DNA from 2 places in the Martinezella sp. CNPSo 3957 genome. Region 2 is predicted to be linked to the other one. Evidence: riboswitches for the same ligand, from Rfam matches in the RefSeq annotation. Region 2 holds a riboswitch; the other holds the start of a gene.
What was found. Region 2 has a riboswitch for S-adenosylmethionine ahead of metA (homoserine O-acetyltransferase MetA). Riboswitches for the same ligand answer to the same signal wherever they lie in the genome.

Region 1 (7,910 bases), on a different contig from region 2:
CACGCACGGCATTCCGCATGTATTTGCGCGGACGCTCCATCGATTGCGACGTGCCCGATGCCAATTGGAAAGGCACGGCCAAGGGCGCCTGCCGCTATGTCCGGGTCGATCTCAGCGCCTGGCTGGTCCGCTTCGGCTGGGCCGATCCGGAGCCGGGTTCGCCGCTCGCGGCTCTCGTCGATGAAGCCAGGGAAAAGAAGCGCGGCATCTACGGCGACGACCCACGCAAGGGCGGAAAATCGACGCTTGCACCGCCTCCGGTCAAAGAAGACCCGCTCAATCCCATCTGACGCCTTGCTTCCGCCACTACAGCGCTGTGCGTCATATATGACGCGCGGGCGCTGTAGCACTTTTAATCGGCTGTATAATTTTGTCCTTAAATCGGTACCGATTTAAGGAATTATGCAGTAGCTTTTGCCATGAGATACGCGACTTTTCAGTCTGCCAAATTCAAAGGACTTCGCCTGTCATGAACAAGCCGCTTTCTGCTCACGAGGCCCTGATCTACGTTATGGTACTGGCCTCGGCCGTCGACCGCACGATGAACGATCGGGAACTCAGCCGCATCGGAGAGCTCATTCACGCCCTGCCGGTCTTCAAGGGGTTCGACGACGAGAAGCTGATTTCCGTGTCCCGCGATTGCGCCAAGCTGCTTTCGAACAATGAGGGATTGGACATCGTGCTCGAAACCGTGCGCGATACGCTTCCCGCACGTCTGTACGACACGGCCTATGCGCTCGCCGTCGAAGTCGCTTCGGCCGACCTGTCGGTCAAGGCCGAAGAGCTACGCCTGCTCAGCCTGCTCCGCGACCGTCTCGGCCTCGACAAGCTGACCTGTGCGGCCATCGAGCGCAGCGCCATCGCCCGCTATCGCAAGGCCTGAGGCATTACGCCTTCCGGGCGGAAAACCGCTGCGCGGTTTCCTGAAATTGCTGAATCAGTAAAGCCCGTAAGGGAAATAGCGCAGATAGATTTCCTGCAGCCTGCCATCCCGTGAGAGGGTGGCAAGCGCATGGTTGATGGCGGCCGTCAGATCGGCATCCTGCTGGCGCAGCATGATGGTCATGCCTTCGCCGAGAAATTGCTGCGACAGGTAGGGGCCGTCAAAAAGGGCGCAGCATTTTTCCGCCGCCGGCGACGAGACCCAGAAGGAAAGCTGCAGGCCATCGGCAAATGCCGCATCGACCTTGCCGTCCTTGACGGCGGCCAGAAGCCCGTCCTTGTCATCGAAGGGCACCGGCTTGATCGCCGGGAAGTAGGCCGCCAGCATCGCGGCGTGTACCGTTCCCTTGACGACGCCGACCGGATGTCCCGACAGCGAGGCGGCGGTCGTGCCGCTGATCGATGCCTTGAGATTGCGCACGAAGCGGGCCGGCAACATCAGGAAAGGCCGTGAAAAGGCGAAAGTCTTGCGCAGCTCGGGCGTAACCGCCACGCCGGCGATGATGGCATCGCCTTGCGAAGCGGCAAGTGCACCCTGCAATTCGCCGAACGGCAAGGCCTGGATCTGGCATTTGTCCGATATTGCCAGCTCATCGCAGATCTTGCGCGCCAGCTCGACATGGAAGCCGGTGAGCTTGCCGTTCTGATCGAGGAAGTTGAAGGGCGGAAAGTCGATCGACGTCAGGAAGCGCAGCCTGACCAGTGAGGACAGATCCGGCTTCGGCAGGCGCTCACGCGCATCGAACAGGATCGGCAGGCTCTGCGGCTTCGTCTCCTGAGCGGCAACCGGCACGGTGCAGGATAGAGCGATCAAGGCCGCGAGCGTCAGGTGCCGGGCGACTGACATGGTCGACGAAAGGCAAACACGCATGGTCTGGATACGGCCTCCGGTCGTGGATGCACATTCTGATTCACGAATCCGATGTAGCAGAGACAGGTCGCAGGGGGAATATCGCGCGATTAATGAAGACCGAAACGGCGCCGGGATGGGTGGCGTTGGAGCCTTTTACTTTTTCGGCAGAATGAGCCGTTCAATCTTTCCCGACCGGCTGCCTTCAGCTTCTCCGCGCCGCTTCAACAGTCTCGCCGGAGCGCCGACATAGATGCCGTAAGGCTTGGTCCGGCCCTTGACGACGGCGTTGGCGCCGATAACGCATCCCTTGGCGATATGGGAGCCACCGAGGATCTTGGCGCCCGCCCCTATCCAGACATCGTCCTCAATGACGATCGGCTTCTTCGTCACGCCCTGAAGGCGGATCGGCTGCGAGATGTCATCGAAATTGTGATCGAAGGAGACGATCATTGCATGGGCAGCGATGCGCACATCATTGCCAATCACAATCCCGCCGCGGCCGAGCAGAATGCTGTAGTCGTTGAAGGAGACATGATTGCCGATTTCGATGCTGCCTTCTTGCGCATCGATGATGACGCCCTTGCGGAAATGCACTCTTTCCCCGATGCGGACATCGCCCCGCTTCCAGATGATTTTGGTGCCGAGAGGTACTTTGGTGCTGCGGGCAATCTTCAGCGCACCGCTTCGAAAGAGTGCTCTCAACCTGTAAAACCATGCAATGCCACGCATTTCGACGCTCCTGACAAGGAGCGCCCGTTCTTACATGCTTGTCTGACGCCCGCCTGAATGCGCTACAGATGGCGATGCGGCAGTGCATTCACAAGTGCTGTCCCGTTGCCTGCACTGTTCAGATGCGCGCGGCAAGGCCTGTGATCAACGCAATCACGCCGAAGCCCGCGGCCCCTGCACAGACGGCAACCCAACCGCCGAAATCCCAGGCGGTTCCGGCAAGAGCCGATCCCAGCGCGCCGCCGAGAAAGAATATGCCGACAAAGAGACCGTTGATGCGGCCGCGGGCTTCCGGCTTCAGGAGATTGACGGCGCGACGACCCAGGGTCTGATCGCCGGTGACGCCGACATCGAGCAAGACCGCGCTGACGCCCAGAAGGATCAATAGCGCCACAGAGTCACCAGACCGTATTCCACCCACCCAGGCAGCCAGCGCCATAGCGGCAAGCACGATCAGATGCGACGCCAATGTCGCCGTCCGTGTCCAGCCCCTGTCGCCCATGCGGCCGAAGACAGAGGTCGCCGCAGCTCCGCCGGCACCCACAAGGGCAAACAGCGCGATGCCGGACTGGCCGAGTGAAAATGGCGGCTGCGCCAGACGCAGGGCAACGGATGTCCAGAACAGGCTGAAGCTCGCCATCATCAAGGCTGCAGTGAAGGCACGCAGCCGCAGCACCGGCTCCTCCCGCAGGAGCCCGAAGAGCGAACCGATCAAGGCCCCGTAACTCGCGTTGATCAGAGGGCGCCGCTCCGGCAGGCGCAGGGCAAGCACGGCGGCGAGCAGTGCAAGCGTTGCGGCGCTCAGGGCATAGAAACTTCTCCAGCCCCAAAAGTCGGCAATCAGGCTCGCCAGAGGGCGTGAGACAAGAATGCCGACCATGACGCCGCTCATGACATTGCCGATAACCTGGCCACGATGTTCAGGCGGCGCCATGGCAGCGGCGATCGGCACGAGGATCTGGATGGCAGAGCAGGCCGCTCCCAGCAGGAAGAGGAAGATCAGAAGGCTCCAGCCCGTCGGTGCGAAGGCGGCGGCAATAGCCATGACCAGAGCGGAGAGAAGCATGCGTAGCACGAGCTGCCGATTTTCCATGAGATCCGCCAGCGGCACCAGGAAAAACAGGCCGGCGGCATAGCCGAGCAGCGAGGCCATAGCCACCAGGCCGGCACCGCTTTCGGAAAAGCCGAGCGACGGGCCGATGATGCCGACCAGCGTCTGCGGCGCGAAGAGATTGAGGATGATGACGCCGGTGGCGATGGCGAACAACAAGGTCGAAGGAGCGGCCGCCGTTGTGGAAACCTCTCCCTCCGGCTCGCTCGTCATGCGTTCGGGGACTTGCGACATGAGCTCTCCAATAATCTTTGATAATAAAGATAGCCATGTTTATCGCTTTGTCGCATAATGCAGCAATTGAAATGAACTAATAATGATTATGCGAGTTCGGCATGAACATTCATGATCTGGAAGCCTTCGTCGCCGTGGTGGAGACGGGTTCGATCGTTGCCGCCTCGGCGCGCATCAACCTGACCCAGCCCGGCATCACCCGACGCATACAGAACCTGGAAGACAGCCTCGGCATCGCCTTGCTCGACCGGCAGTCAAAGCCCCTACGGCCGACCGCGGCAGGCCGCGAGGCCTATGAGCATGGACGCCGCGTGCTGCGCTCGCTGGACGATCTCAAGGCCGGCGTTTCGCCCGGCGGCGCGATCGGCGGCGAATTCCGTCTCGGGATCATGCCCTATCTCTCCGAGGCGGCCTTATCCGCTCCACTTGATGAATTGCGCAGCCAGTTTCCGCAATTGACGCTGCGCATCGTCACCGGCTGGTCGCCGCAGCTGATCGAGCAAGTCGCTCATAGTCAGCTCGATGCGGCAACCGTCTGCCTGGCGGAGGGGTTGCAGCCGCCCGACAATGTCATCGGCGAGATGCTTGGAGTCCATGCCGTCATTCTCGTCGCAGCACCGTCGCTTGGCGTCCCTAAGCAACCGAGGCTCGAAGATCTTTCCCGTTTTCCCTGGATCATGAACCAGAGCGGCTGCGGCTTCCGCGCCTTCATTCAGCATCGCTTCGAAGCCGAACGGCTGCCCTTCGATGTCGGGGTCGAGGCCATGAGCGCCGATCTGCGCATGTCGCTGGTTGCGCGCGGGCTCGGCATTGGCGTCCTGACGCCGGCGGCATTGGCGCACAGCCGCTGGCGCGATTTGGTCGAAATCGTCGAGGCACCGGATTTCAGCCCGAAAGTCGTCAACTGGCTGGTGCATCGACCGCCGGCCGGGCGGCTGGCGCGGCCGATCGAAACCTTTGGAGATGCGCTAAAGGAAGCGCTGAAATCGAAGAGACCGCTTCTGGCGTGAAGATTATGGAGCGGGTGAAGGGAATCGAACCCTCGTATTCAGCTTGGGAAGCTGCTGCTCTACCATTGAGCTACACCCGCCTGACACCCTGAGATGTCCAACAGTTGGCGGCCTCTGTCAAGGCCGCCAAAGTGTCGATCACAGCCGGAAGTGCTTCGAGAGCTTCAGGCCCTGTGCCTGATAGTTCGAGCCGAGGCCGGAGCCGTAGAGGCTGCTCGGCTGTTCCAGCATATGTTCGTAGATCAGGCGGCCGACGATCTGGCCGTCTTCCAGAATGAAGGGTACTTCGTGGCTGCGCACTTCCAGCACGGCGCGGCTGCCGCGGCCGCCGGCCGGCGCATGGCCGAAGCCCGGATCGAAGAAGCCGGCATAGTGGACGCGGAATTCGCCGACCAGCGGATCGAACGGCGTCATCTCGGCGGCGAAGTGCGGGGGAACATGCACCGCCTCGCGCGAAACGAGGATGTAGAACTCGTCGGGATCGAGGATCAGCTCGGTACGGCCGCGGCTATAGAGCGGCTCCCAGAAATCGAAAATATCGTGCTGGGCTTTCTTGTCGACATCGACGACGGCCGTGTGATGCTTGCCGCGATAGCCGATCAGCCCTTCCTTGTCGCCGGCAAGGTCGATCGACAGAGCGATGCCGCCGCCGGTGATGTTCGGCTTCTTGCTGGCAACCAGTGTTTCGCTCTCGTGCAGCGCCAGCAATTCCGGCTCGGTGAGCAGGGCCTGGCCGACGCGGAAGCGGATCTGCGACAGGCGCGAGCCGCGGCGCACGACGATCGGGAAGGTGCGCGGGCTGATTTCGAGATAGAGCGGGCCGGAATAGCCGGCTGGGATCTTGTCGAATTCCTGCGCCCGGTCGGTGATGACGCGGGTGAAGATGTCGAGACGGCCGGTCGAGCTCTTCGGGTTGGCCGATGCGGACATATCTTCGGGCAGGTCGAGGCGCTCCATCAACGGCACGATATAGACGCAGCCGGTTTCCAGCACCGCGCCTTCCGAGAGATCGACGACATGCAGCTTCAGCCGGTCGAGCTTGTCGGCGACCAGATGCGACGGGCCGGGCATGAAGCTGGCGCGAACGCGGAAAGCATGCGAACCGAGCCTGAGGTCGAGGCTTGCCGGCTGGATCTGATCGACGTCCAGTTCTCTCTCGCTCGTCAGCCGCCCTGTTTCAAACAGCGCTGCAATGGCCCGGTCGGCCAGAATTCCAGTATTGCGAGCCATCATGCTTCTCTCATAATTTGCCGCAGACAAAACCAAACTCAGGGAATTGACGCAAGCCGTCAACGGCAGTATTGCAACTTATCCCGTGGTGATTTGGCCGGTCGGCTTGCAGCCACGTTAAACAAATGGCTAAAAAGACCGGGGTTGAACCGGTCTGCTTTTGCGACCGGTTTTTTTGTTTTGAAAGTGGTGATGGCATGAGCAAGACTTGGCGCCCCGCAACCCAGCTCGTTCACGGCGGAACACTCCGTTCGCAATTCGGCGAGACCTCCGAAGCAATCTATCTTACCCAGGGCTTCGTCTATGACACGTCGGAGGCGGCGGAAGCCCGCTTCAAGGGCGAAACGGATGGGTTCATCTACGCCCGCTACGGCAGCCCGACCAACGACATGTTCGAAAAGCGCATGTGCGCTCTGGAAGGCGCTGAAGACGCCCGCGCCACAGCTTCGGGCATGGCCGCCGTTTCTGCCGCCATCCTCTGCCAGCTTAAGGCCGGCGATCATATCGTTGCCGCCCGTGCGCTCTTCGGCTCCTGCCGTTGGGTGGTCGAGACGCTCGCGCCGAAATACGGCATCGAATGCACGCTGGTCGATGGCCGTTTCACCGAGAACTGGGAAAAGGCCATCCGCCTGAACACCAAGGTCTTCTTCCTCGAAAGCCCGACCAATCCGACGCTGGAAGTGGTCGATATTGCCGCCGTCGCCAAGCTCGCCAACCAGATCGGCGCCAAAGTCGTGGTCGACAACGTCTTTGCGACGCCGCTCTTCCAGAAGCCGCTGGAACTCGGCGCGCATATTGTCGTCTATTCCGCCACCAAGCATATCGACGGCCAGGGCCGTTCGCTCGGCGGCGTCATCCTCTCCGACAAGCAGTGGATCGACGAGAACCTGCAGGACTATTTCCGCCATACCGGCCCGGCCATGTCGCCCTTTACCGCCTGGACGCTGCTGAAGGGCATCGAGACGCTGCCGCTGCGCGTTACACAGCAGACGGCGAATGCCTCCAAGGTTGCCGATTTCCTCGCCGAGCAGACCAACAAGGTCGCCCGCGTGATCTATCCCGGCCGCAAGGACCACCCGCAGGCCGAGATCATCGCCAAGCAGATGAGCGGCGGCTCGACGCTGGTCGCCTTCGAGCTGAAGGGTGGCAAGGAAGCGGCCTTCAAGCTGCAGAACGCGCTGGATATCGTGAAGATCTCCAACAATCTCGGCGACTCGAAGAGCCTGATCACGCATCCTGCCACGACGACGCACAAGAACCTTGCCGACGAGGCTCGCGCCGAACTCGGCATTTCGCCGGGCACCGTGCGCTTCTCCGCCGGCATCGAGGATAGCGCCGATCTGGTCGAGGATTTCGCCCGCGCGCTCGAGCAGGTTTCCGCCTGATATCCGTCGAGCCGCCCGGATTTTCTCCGGGCGGCTCGATCGCCTTTAGACAATTGGCAGCTCGTCAGCTGGCGACCTTGAATTCGACCAGGCCGTTGTTCAGGAAGACCATCTTGTCGAACAAGTTGAGATCCAGCGGATTCGGCAGGCGAACATCCGCAAGATCGGGCACGGGCTTCAACGCGGGATCGTAGGAACGGTCGATCTGCGAGATGAAGACGACGATAACGCCTCTGGCGCGCGCAAACGTCTTCAATATCTGAACCTGGATCATTAATTCCGGATTCTCCCGCTTCTGATCCAGCAGTTGCAGAAAATCGACCACTGCCAATGTACCGGGCGCCGCCGCAGTCAGCCTTTCGACGATATAATCGGCACTGATGGCATCCGAATTATCGAATTCGAATAGATCAGCA
Region 2 (7,910 bases):
TCATCGGCGACATCTCGCGGAAATCGAAGGCAGTGCCTTCGACGGAGCGGATTTCCCCTGTCGGTATCTGTTTGTCGTCCGTCGGTGTGTAGTGATCGGCGGCGATCATGATATCGTGACCGAGCGCATCGTCGCGGCCGTCGAGGTTGAAATAGGCGTGCTGGCACACATTGGCGAGAGTGGGCTGGTCGGTGGTCGATTCGTAGGTGACCGACAATTCGCCATTGCCATGGACCCAATAGGTTGCCTGGATCGTGCAATTGCCGGGATAGCCGGCGCGGCCGTCGGGATCGACAATCTTCAGGACGACACGGTCGGTATCGTGCTCGACGATGGTCCAGTTGCGCTTGGCGATATTGTCCTTGCCGCCATGCAGATGGGTGACGCCTTTTTCATTGAGCTCCAGCTGATACTGCTTGCCGTCGAGCGTGAAGCGGCCAGCGCCGATGCGGTTGGCGCAGCGGCCGGGCGTGGCGCCGAAATAGGAGGAATGGGCCGGATAGTCGGCGAAATTGTCGAAGCCGAGCAGAAGCGAGGGCTCGTGGCCGTCAAGGCGCAGATCCTGGATGACCGCCCCCCAGGACATGATATGGGCGGTCAGGCCGCCACCGACGATCTTGACGCGATAAACGGTATCTCCATCCGCCGTCGTCCCAAAATGTTCCCGCTGCAAAGTGCTTTCCGTCATATCAGCTCATCCATTGCTTTTGAGTATGCGAGACCAGACCCTGCCTCCATTCGCACGGTTCCGCAACCGGTCAGAGGCGAAATTTAAGGGCAAGCGGAAGGGGATCAAGGTTCACCAGAGCTTTCCCCAATAGCTTCGGACAGGCAGGCTACGCTATGAATGTACGACGCGTAAGACAAGCGGACAGTTTGCTTTGGTTTTTTGGGAGGGGCGCTTGATCGTTGGCATAGCGTTCTTTCTGCCGCATCCATGGAAAATGCATCCGCCTGCTAGGTCTTGTCGTTGAGAAATTTAACCGGCTTCCTGCTGAAAAGCGCTTTGATCGGTCGCTTTGACCCATCCGCCTCTCCGATAGCCATGATTATCATCAGCCTATCGCCATGAATGGCAAGAAAGATATCGAACGGCTTTGAGCTGTATACGCCGGTTTGAGGGCTCCATCGTCCTGTGCCTACCGCGTAGTTCACATTTCCATATCGGCTGGTCTCCGCCGTGGCGCTCCAGCCGTTGTTCGCGCTGATCGTCATAAATCTGCCATGCCTTACTATTCCCACACGGCATTTTTCGCAGCGGCCGGCGTCAGAATGGGTCTGGTCCCACTGGCCGGAAAAACCTCCTTCCTCTGATCTCGCCGGCTGGGAGACCAACAAAATAGTTGAGATGAAGAAACCAATCGAACAGCATAGCGCACGCACATCTCCAACAGCTTCCCCAGTGATCTGAGCCAGTTTTTCCTACGTCTCTTTTTCTACAAGTGGTTGTGGTGATTTGGTAGCGTTTGGGTTCGCAAATACGACTGTGGCCGCTCCAAGAGAACTAAGCTCAGCGCGACAGTTCCTTTGTCGCCTTTTCCAGCCCGCCGAGTGTCAGAGGGTACATGCGATCGCTCATCAGCCGACGGATCATCGAGATCGAGGTCGTATGGCCCCAATAGCTTTCCGGCACGGGGTTGATCCAGATGCATTTGCGGAAATGGCCTGTCATGCGAGTGAGCCAGGCCTCCCCAGCCTCCTTGTTCCAATGCTCCACCGAGCCGCCCGGCTGAGAGATCTCGTAGGGGCTCATGGATGCGTCGCCGACGAAGACGACACGGTAGTCGGGGCCGAAGGTGCGGATGAGATCGGTCGTCGCCGTGATGTCGACGCGCCGGCGGCGATTGTCCTTCCACACGCCCTCGTAGAGGCAGTTGTGAAAGTAGAAATACTCCATGTGGCGGAACTCCGCGCGGGCGGCGGAGAAGAGTTCCTCCACGACGCGGATATGGTCGTCCATCGAGCCGCCGACATCGAAGAACATCAGCAGCTTGACGGCGTTGCGGCGCTCCGGCCGTGTCTGGACATCGAGATAGCCATGTTCGGCGGTAGAGCGGATGGTGCCGGAAAGATCCAGTTCTTCGGCTGCCCCCTCGCGAACCCAGCGGCGCAGGCGCTTCAGCGCCACCTTGATATTGCGGGTGCCGAGTTCGACGCCGTCGTCGAGGTTCCTGAAGTCGCGCCGGTCCCAGACTTTTACCGCGCGGCGGTGGCGCGAGGTTTCCTGGCCGATGCGCACGCCTTCCGGATTGTAGCCGTAGGCGCCGAAGGGCGAGGTGCCCGCCGTGCCGATCCATTTCGAGCCGCCCTGGTGCCGGCCCTTCTGCTCGGCCAGCCGCTCGCGCAGCGTCTCCATCAGCTTGTCGAAGCCGCCGAGTGCCTCGATCTACCGTCTTTCCTCTTCCGTCAGATGTCGCTCGGCGAGCTTGCGCAGCCATTCCTCGGGAAGGACGGTCGGCTCCACCGCTTCTCCATCGGCATTGCTGGCGATCGCCTCGACGCCACGAAAGTAATCGGCGAAGACCTGGTCGAAACGGTCGATGAAGCGCTCGTCCTTGATCAGCGTCGCGCGCGCCAAATAGTAGAAGGCCTCGACGTCGTAATCAGCAATCCCTTCTTCCATTCCTTCAAGCAGCGACAGGAATTCCCGGAGCGTCACCGGAACCTTCGCTTCCTTGAGCTTCAGGAAGAAGGGAATGAACAAGCCTCAAATCCTTTCCTGGCCGATCTCCTCCAGATCATACGGCGTGGTCTGGTAGATCTCGTTGATCCAGTTGCCGAAGAACAGATGCGCGTGGCTGCGCCACCGGTTCTGCGGAGGAATTTCCGGATCGTTATGCGGGAAATAGTTGTGCGGCATCTTGATCGGCACGCCCGCATTCACATCGCGGAAATACTCATCCGCCAGCGAGGTGGAATCATACTCCACGTGATTGAACATGTAGAGCCGGTTACAAGCCTGCTCGTGCACGAGGCAGACGCCCATCTCGCTCGAATCCATCAGGATCTGCAAGCCGGGCACCTTTTCGATATCGGCGCGGCGCACTTCGGTCCAGCGCGACACCGGAATGGCGAAATCGTCGGAGAAGCCGTTGAGATAGACCGAGGAGGGCTTCAGGTTCTGGTGACGATAGACGCCGAAAGCCTTTTCCTTCAGCGTGTATTTCGGCACCTTGTGGAAATGATAGATCGCCGCCATCGCGCCCCAGCAGACGTTCATCGTCGAATGGACGTTGGTCGTCGTCCAGTCCAAGATCTCCTGCATCTCGTTCCAGTAGGTGACGTCCTCATATTCCAGCAGCTCGATCGGCGCACCCGTGATGATGAAGCCGTCGAACTTGCGGTGCTTCACCTCTTCCCACGTTTGGTAAAAGGCGAGGAGATGCTCTTCGGAGGTGTTCTTGGCCTTGTGCGCGCCAACACGCACCAGGGAAAACTCCACCTGCAGCGGCGATGCGCCGACCAGGCGCGCCATCTGGACCTCGGTCTTGATCTTGTTCGGCATGAGGTTGAGAAGCCCGATCTGAAGAGGGCGGATATCCTGACGGAACGCCACCGTTTCGGTCATCACCCGCACACCTTCGTTCTGAAGGGTTTCAAACGCGGGGAGCGTATCGGGAATCTTGATGGGCATCTTTTCACTCGCCAAATACAAAAAAACCGGCCGCGATGAATCGCTACCGGTCCGCACGCGGCCCTTTAGCGACTTATTTAACGTGGCTGCAAGCCGGCCGGCCAAATCACCACGAGGGAAATTCAATAGACCTGCTGCCTCCGCGGGTCAATGGGGACAAGCGTCGATGGAAGTCGGTGGGTCCAGTCCAGAGGCGCGATACGGCCTACAGATGTTTAATGAGAGCTTCCATGCCATAACCGAGGCGCTGGCTGGCGGTCTCGATCGGTAGCCAGAAGAAGCGGAAGCCGATCGGGTCGCCACCGTCGAAAGGCGTCATTTCGTGGTGGAGCCAAGTGGCAGGCGCTCGCTCGGAGATACCGCAGCGGAAATAGTGCCGTTGGTGATAGTAATCGCGGCCGTTCTTTTCGAAACGGTAGTCGTGGACGCCAAGCGGATGGAGTTCGCGCGGCGCAAAACCGGTCTCCTCCTCGAATTCGCGCGCTGCGGCCGCTACAATGTCCTCACGGGATTCGACAGTGCCACCGGGAACCTGGAGCTGGACGGCGGGGAAGTCTGGCTCATCGAATACCAGCAGATGCCGATCCCGCACAGCATAGATCAAAACCTTTACGGCATCGGGTTGCATTATCGTCCCTGCCCACGTGCCATGAAGGCCAGCCGCTCGAAGAGGTGCACATCCTGCTCGTTCTTCAGAAGCGCGCCATGGAGTTTCGGCAATACGTTCTTCGCATCGGCGCGCAATGTTTCCGGCTCGATATCGTCTGCGACCAGCAGGCGGATCCAGTCGAGCGCTTCCGAGGTCGAGGGCTTCTTCTTCAGGCCCGGCACGTCGCGGATTTCAAAGAATTGCGTCAGTGCCGCATGGACGAGCGTCTGCTTGATGCCGGGATAGTGCACCTCGACGATGCGCGTCAGCGTCCCCATGTCGGGGAAGCGGATATAATGGAAGAAGCAGCGGCGCAGGAAGGCGTCCGGCAGCTCCTTCTCGTTATTCGAGGTGATGATGACGATCGGGCGGATCGCGGCCCGGATCGTCTCACCGGTCTCGTAGACGTGGAATTCCATGCGGTCGAGTTCCTGCAGGAGATCGTTCGGGAATTCGATATCGGCCTTGTCGATCTCGTCGATCAGCAGCACGCACTTCGTCGGCGAGGTGAAGGCCTGCCAAAGCTTGCCCTGACGGATATAGTTGCTGACATCATGAACTCTGATGTCGCCGAGCTGGCTGTCGCGCAGGCGCGAAACCGCATCATATTCGTAGAGACCCTGCTGGGCCTTCGTCGTCGATTTGACATTCCACTCGATCAGGTCAAGGTCGAGCGCGGTGGCCACCTGGCGTGCGAGTTCGGTCTTGCCCGTACCGGGTTCGCCCTTTACGAGAAGCGGACGCTCCAGCCTTATGGCAGCATTGACGGCGACCATCAGATCCTTGTCGGCAATATAGTCGGCAGTTCCCTGAAATTGCATCGGAAGGCTTTCTCAATCTTTCAAGCGCAAGCTAATTGCTGGCCTTATTCGGTTCAAGACGCGAAACCGTGTATATAGGAATGTGATCCCACCGATCTATTGCAAGGGTGGACATGAGGGCGGCTCATGATTAACTGACGGGACGCGTGGCAGGGAAGTGCTGATGGCAGTTGATACGCAAGCCAAGCCGAATGGGCAGGGGAACGAGCAGGTCGGATACGATTTGAGCCTCTTCTTTCGGTTGAGGATGATGTTTTCCGCGTTCTGGAATTCGCCGGTCCGCATCAAGCTCATTATTCTTGTCGTCGCGCTTTTCGCAATCATCCTCGTCACGGCCTATGTTCAGGTGCTGCTCAACAATTGGAACGCGCCCTTCTACGATTCGCTGGCAAGGCGCGATATCACCGCTTTCTTCCATCAGCTCGGCGTCTTCGGCATCATCGCCGGTTCGCTTCTGGTCCTCAACGTCATCCAGGCCTGGCTCAACCAGATGACCGCGCTGTACATGCGCGAGGGTCTGGCGCGTGATCTCGTCAATCAGTGGCTTCAGGCGAAGCGCGCGCTTCGTCTCGCCTCTTCCGGCCTGATCGGCGTCAATCCAGACCAGCGTCTGCATGAAGATGCCCGCAACCTCGCGGAAAGCACGACCGGGCTTGCCATCGGTCTGGTGCAGGCGACGATCCTGCTGCTGAGCTTTATCGGCGTGCTCTGGGAGCTTTCCAGCGGCATGGTATTCAAAGTCAACGGCATGAGTTTCGCCATCCCCGGCTACATGGTCTGGGCGGCAATCCTCTATGCCGGATCGGCATCGTTCCTCAGCCAATTCGTCGGCCGCCGCCTCGTGCGGCTGAATGCGGATCGCTATTCGAAAGAGGCCGAGCTGCGCTTTGCGCTCATGCATGCCAACGAGCATATGCCGGCGATCACGATTGCCGGCGGCGAAGAGAACGAGCGCCGGCGGATCAATCTCGATATATCGGCCGTGCTTGCCGTCATCCGGCAGCTTGCCATCGCCAATACCAATCTCACCTGGGTGTCCGCCGGCTATGGCTGGCTGGTGCTCATCATTCCGATCCTCGTTGCTGCGCCCGCCTATTTCTCCGGAGGCTTGACCTTCGGTCAGCTGATGGTGGCGGTCGGCGCCTTCAATCAGGTCAATTCGGCGCTGCGCTGGTATGTCGCGAATTTCGGCCCGATCGCCGAATGGCGCGCGACGCTGATGCGCGTGACCGATTTCCGCAAGGCGCTGACGGAGATGGACGACAAGACGCCGATGCCGCACACCCTCGTCTTTGAGAAAGCGGCACCCGGGACGATGGTTTGGACCGATCTTGAGATTTCGACGAAGACCAGCGACGATGCGACTGAAAACGGCTTCCGGATCGCGGAGGGTACGGTCACGATCAATGCCGGCGAGCATGTGATGATCAATGGCGATCACGGCGTAAACCGCAGGCTGCTGTTCGAGGTGCTGGCGCACCAGTGGTACAGCGGCTCGGGCACGGTCAGCCTGCCGCCGATGGACGACATGCTCTTCGTGCCCCATACGCCCTATGTGCCGACCGGCACGCTCAGGGAGGCAATCTGTTTTCCGGATGATCCGGACGCCTACGACGATGCCGCTGTCGAGGCCGTCATCGACAAGGTGGGGCTCGGCCGGCTGAAGAGCCGTCTCGATACGCAGGCCCGCTGGGATCGATTGCTCGATACCGAAGAGCAGAAGGCTGTCGGCTTTGCGCATCTGCTGCTCGCGAAGCCGAAATGGATCGTCTTCGACGATGCCATGGAAGGGCTCGAGGCTGAAGTTCAGGCGAAGGCGTTCGCTATGCTCACTGAACTGGAGGGTGCGACCCTGATCTACATCGGCCGCTCCGATGCCTTTATGAACTCCATGTCGCCGCGCATCCTGCATCTGCAGTCCCTCGCTCCGCATGAGCACAGCACCGATATGCAAACGCCTCCCGAAGCTGCCAGTGCAATGCGGGCGGGCGAGAAAAAAGCCAGTGCTCCCTAAGACGGTGGGATCCATCTTCATGCGATCCTCTGGCTTCAACCGCCCAAAACGCAAAACGCCCCGTCGCGAGGACGAGGCGTTCTTCATGCAAGCTATGAGCTTGAAGCTCAGTCCTTGGCGCGCTCGACGTAGGAATTGTCTTCCGTGGCGATGACGACGCGGGTGCCGGCGGTAATGTGCGGCGGCACCAGGGTGCGGATGCCGTTCGACAGTATGGCAGGCTTGTAGGAAGAGGATGCCGTCTGGCCCTTCACGACCGGCTCTGTCTCGCTGATTTCGAGCGTGACATGGCGCGGCAGTTCGATCGCGAGCGGGATGCCTTCGTGGATCGACAGGATGCAGGTCATGCCTTCCTGGAGATAGGCCTTCTGGTCGCCCATGGTTTCGACATCGACCACGACCTGATCGTAGGTGGCCGGGTTCATGAAGTGGAAGCCTTCGCCGTCTTCATAGAGGTACTGGAAGTTCACGTCTTCGACGAAGGCGCGCTCGACCTGTTCGGTCGTGCGCCAACGCTCGGAGACCTTCACGCCGTCGACGATGCGGCGCATGTCGACCTGGGTGACCGGAGTGCCCTTGCCCGGATGAAAGTTCTGAGCGGTGAGAACGACGTAGAGCTTGCCGTCGACGTCGAGAACGTTGCCCTTGCGGACCGAAGAGGCGATGACCTTGACCATAAGACTTCCTTGTAACGCTGCGTTTTGCGTCGTAGAGGGACTGTCTGAATGCTCTCCGAGACGCAGCTTTTGTTTGCTTGGGGGCGCAACTACCCTAAATCAATGGAAATTGCCA

Region 1: linked by a shared signal. The riboswitch ahead of AC13QE_RS14290 (O-succinylhomoserine sulfhydrylase) and the one ahead of metA (homoserine O-acetyltransferase MetA) in region 2 are both predicted to bind S-adenosylmethionine.

The regions. Positions count from the first base shown of each region.
Region 1 is NZ_JBXSOU010000005.1:108,510-116,419, forward strand. Features, by position in the region: gene AC13QE_RS14250 (thermonuclease family protein) at 1-290, shown strand, start outside; gene AC13QE_RS14255 (tellurite resistance TerB family protein) at 470-883, shown strand; gene AC13QE_RS14260 (transporter substrate-binding domain-containing protein) at 938-1,813, opposite strand; gene AC13QE_RS14265 (acyltransferase) at 1,949-2,524, opposite strand; gene AC13QE_RS14270 (MFS transporter) at 2,643-3,869, opposite strand; gene AC13QE_RS14275 (LysR family transcriptional regulator) at 3,971-4,879, shown strand; tRNA gene AC13QE_RS14280 (tRNA-Gly) at 4,886-4,959, opposite strand; gene AC13QE_RS14285 (2'-deoxycytidine 5'-triphosphate deaminase) at 5,018-6,112, opposite strand; SAM riboswitch at 6,185-6,263, shown strand; gene AC13QE_RS14290 (O-succinylhomoserine sulfhydrylase) at 6,307-7,494, shown strand; gene AC13QE_RS14295 (DNA helicase) at 7,559-7,910, opposite strand, start outside.
Region 2 is NZ_JBXSOU010000006.1:180,554-188,463, forward strand. Features, by position in the region: gene AC13QE_RS16595 (aldose epimerase family protein) at 1-688, opposite strand, end outside; partial or broken gene AC13QE_RS16600 (vWA domain-containing protein) at 1,511-2,704, opposite strand; gene metA (homoserine O-acetyltransferase MetA) at 2,708-3,634, opposite strand; SAM riboswitch at 3,680-3,757, opposite strand; gene AC13QE_RS16610 (NUDIX domain-containing protein) at 3,840-4,262, opposite strand; gene AC13QE_RS16615 (AAA family ATPase) at 4,262-5,104, opposite strand; gene AC13QE_RS16620 (ABC transporter ATP-binding protein/permease) at 5,268-7,118, shown strand; gene efp (elongation factor P) at 7,226-7,795, opposite strand.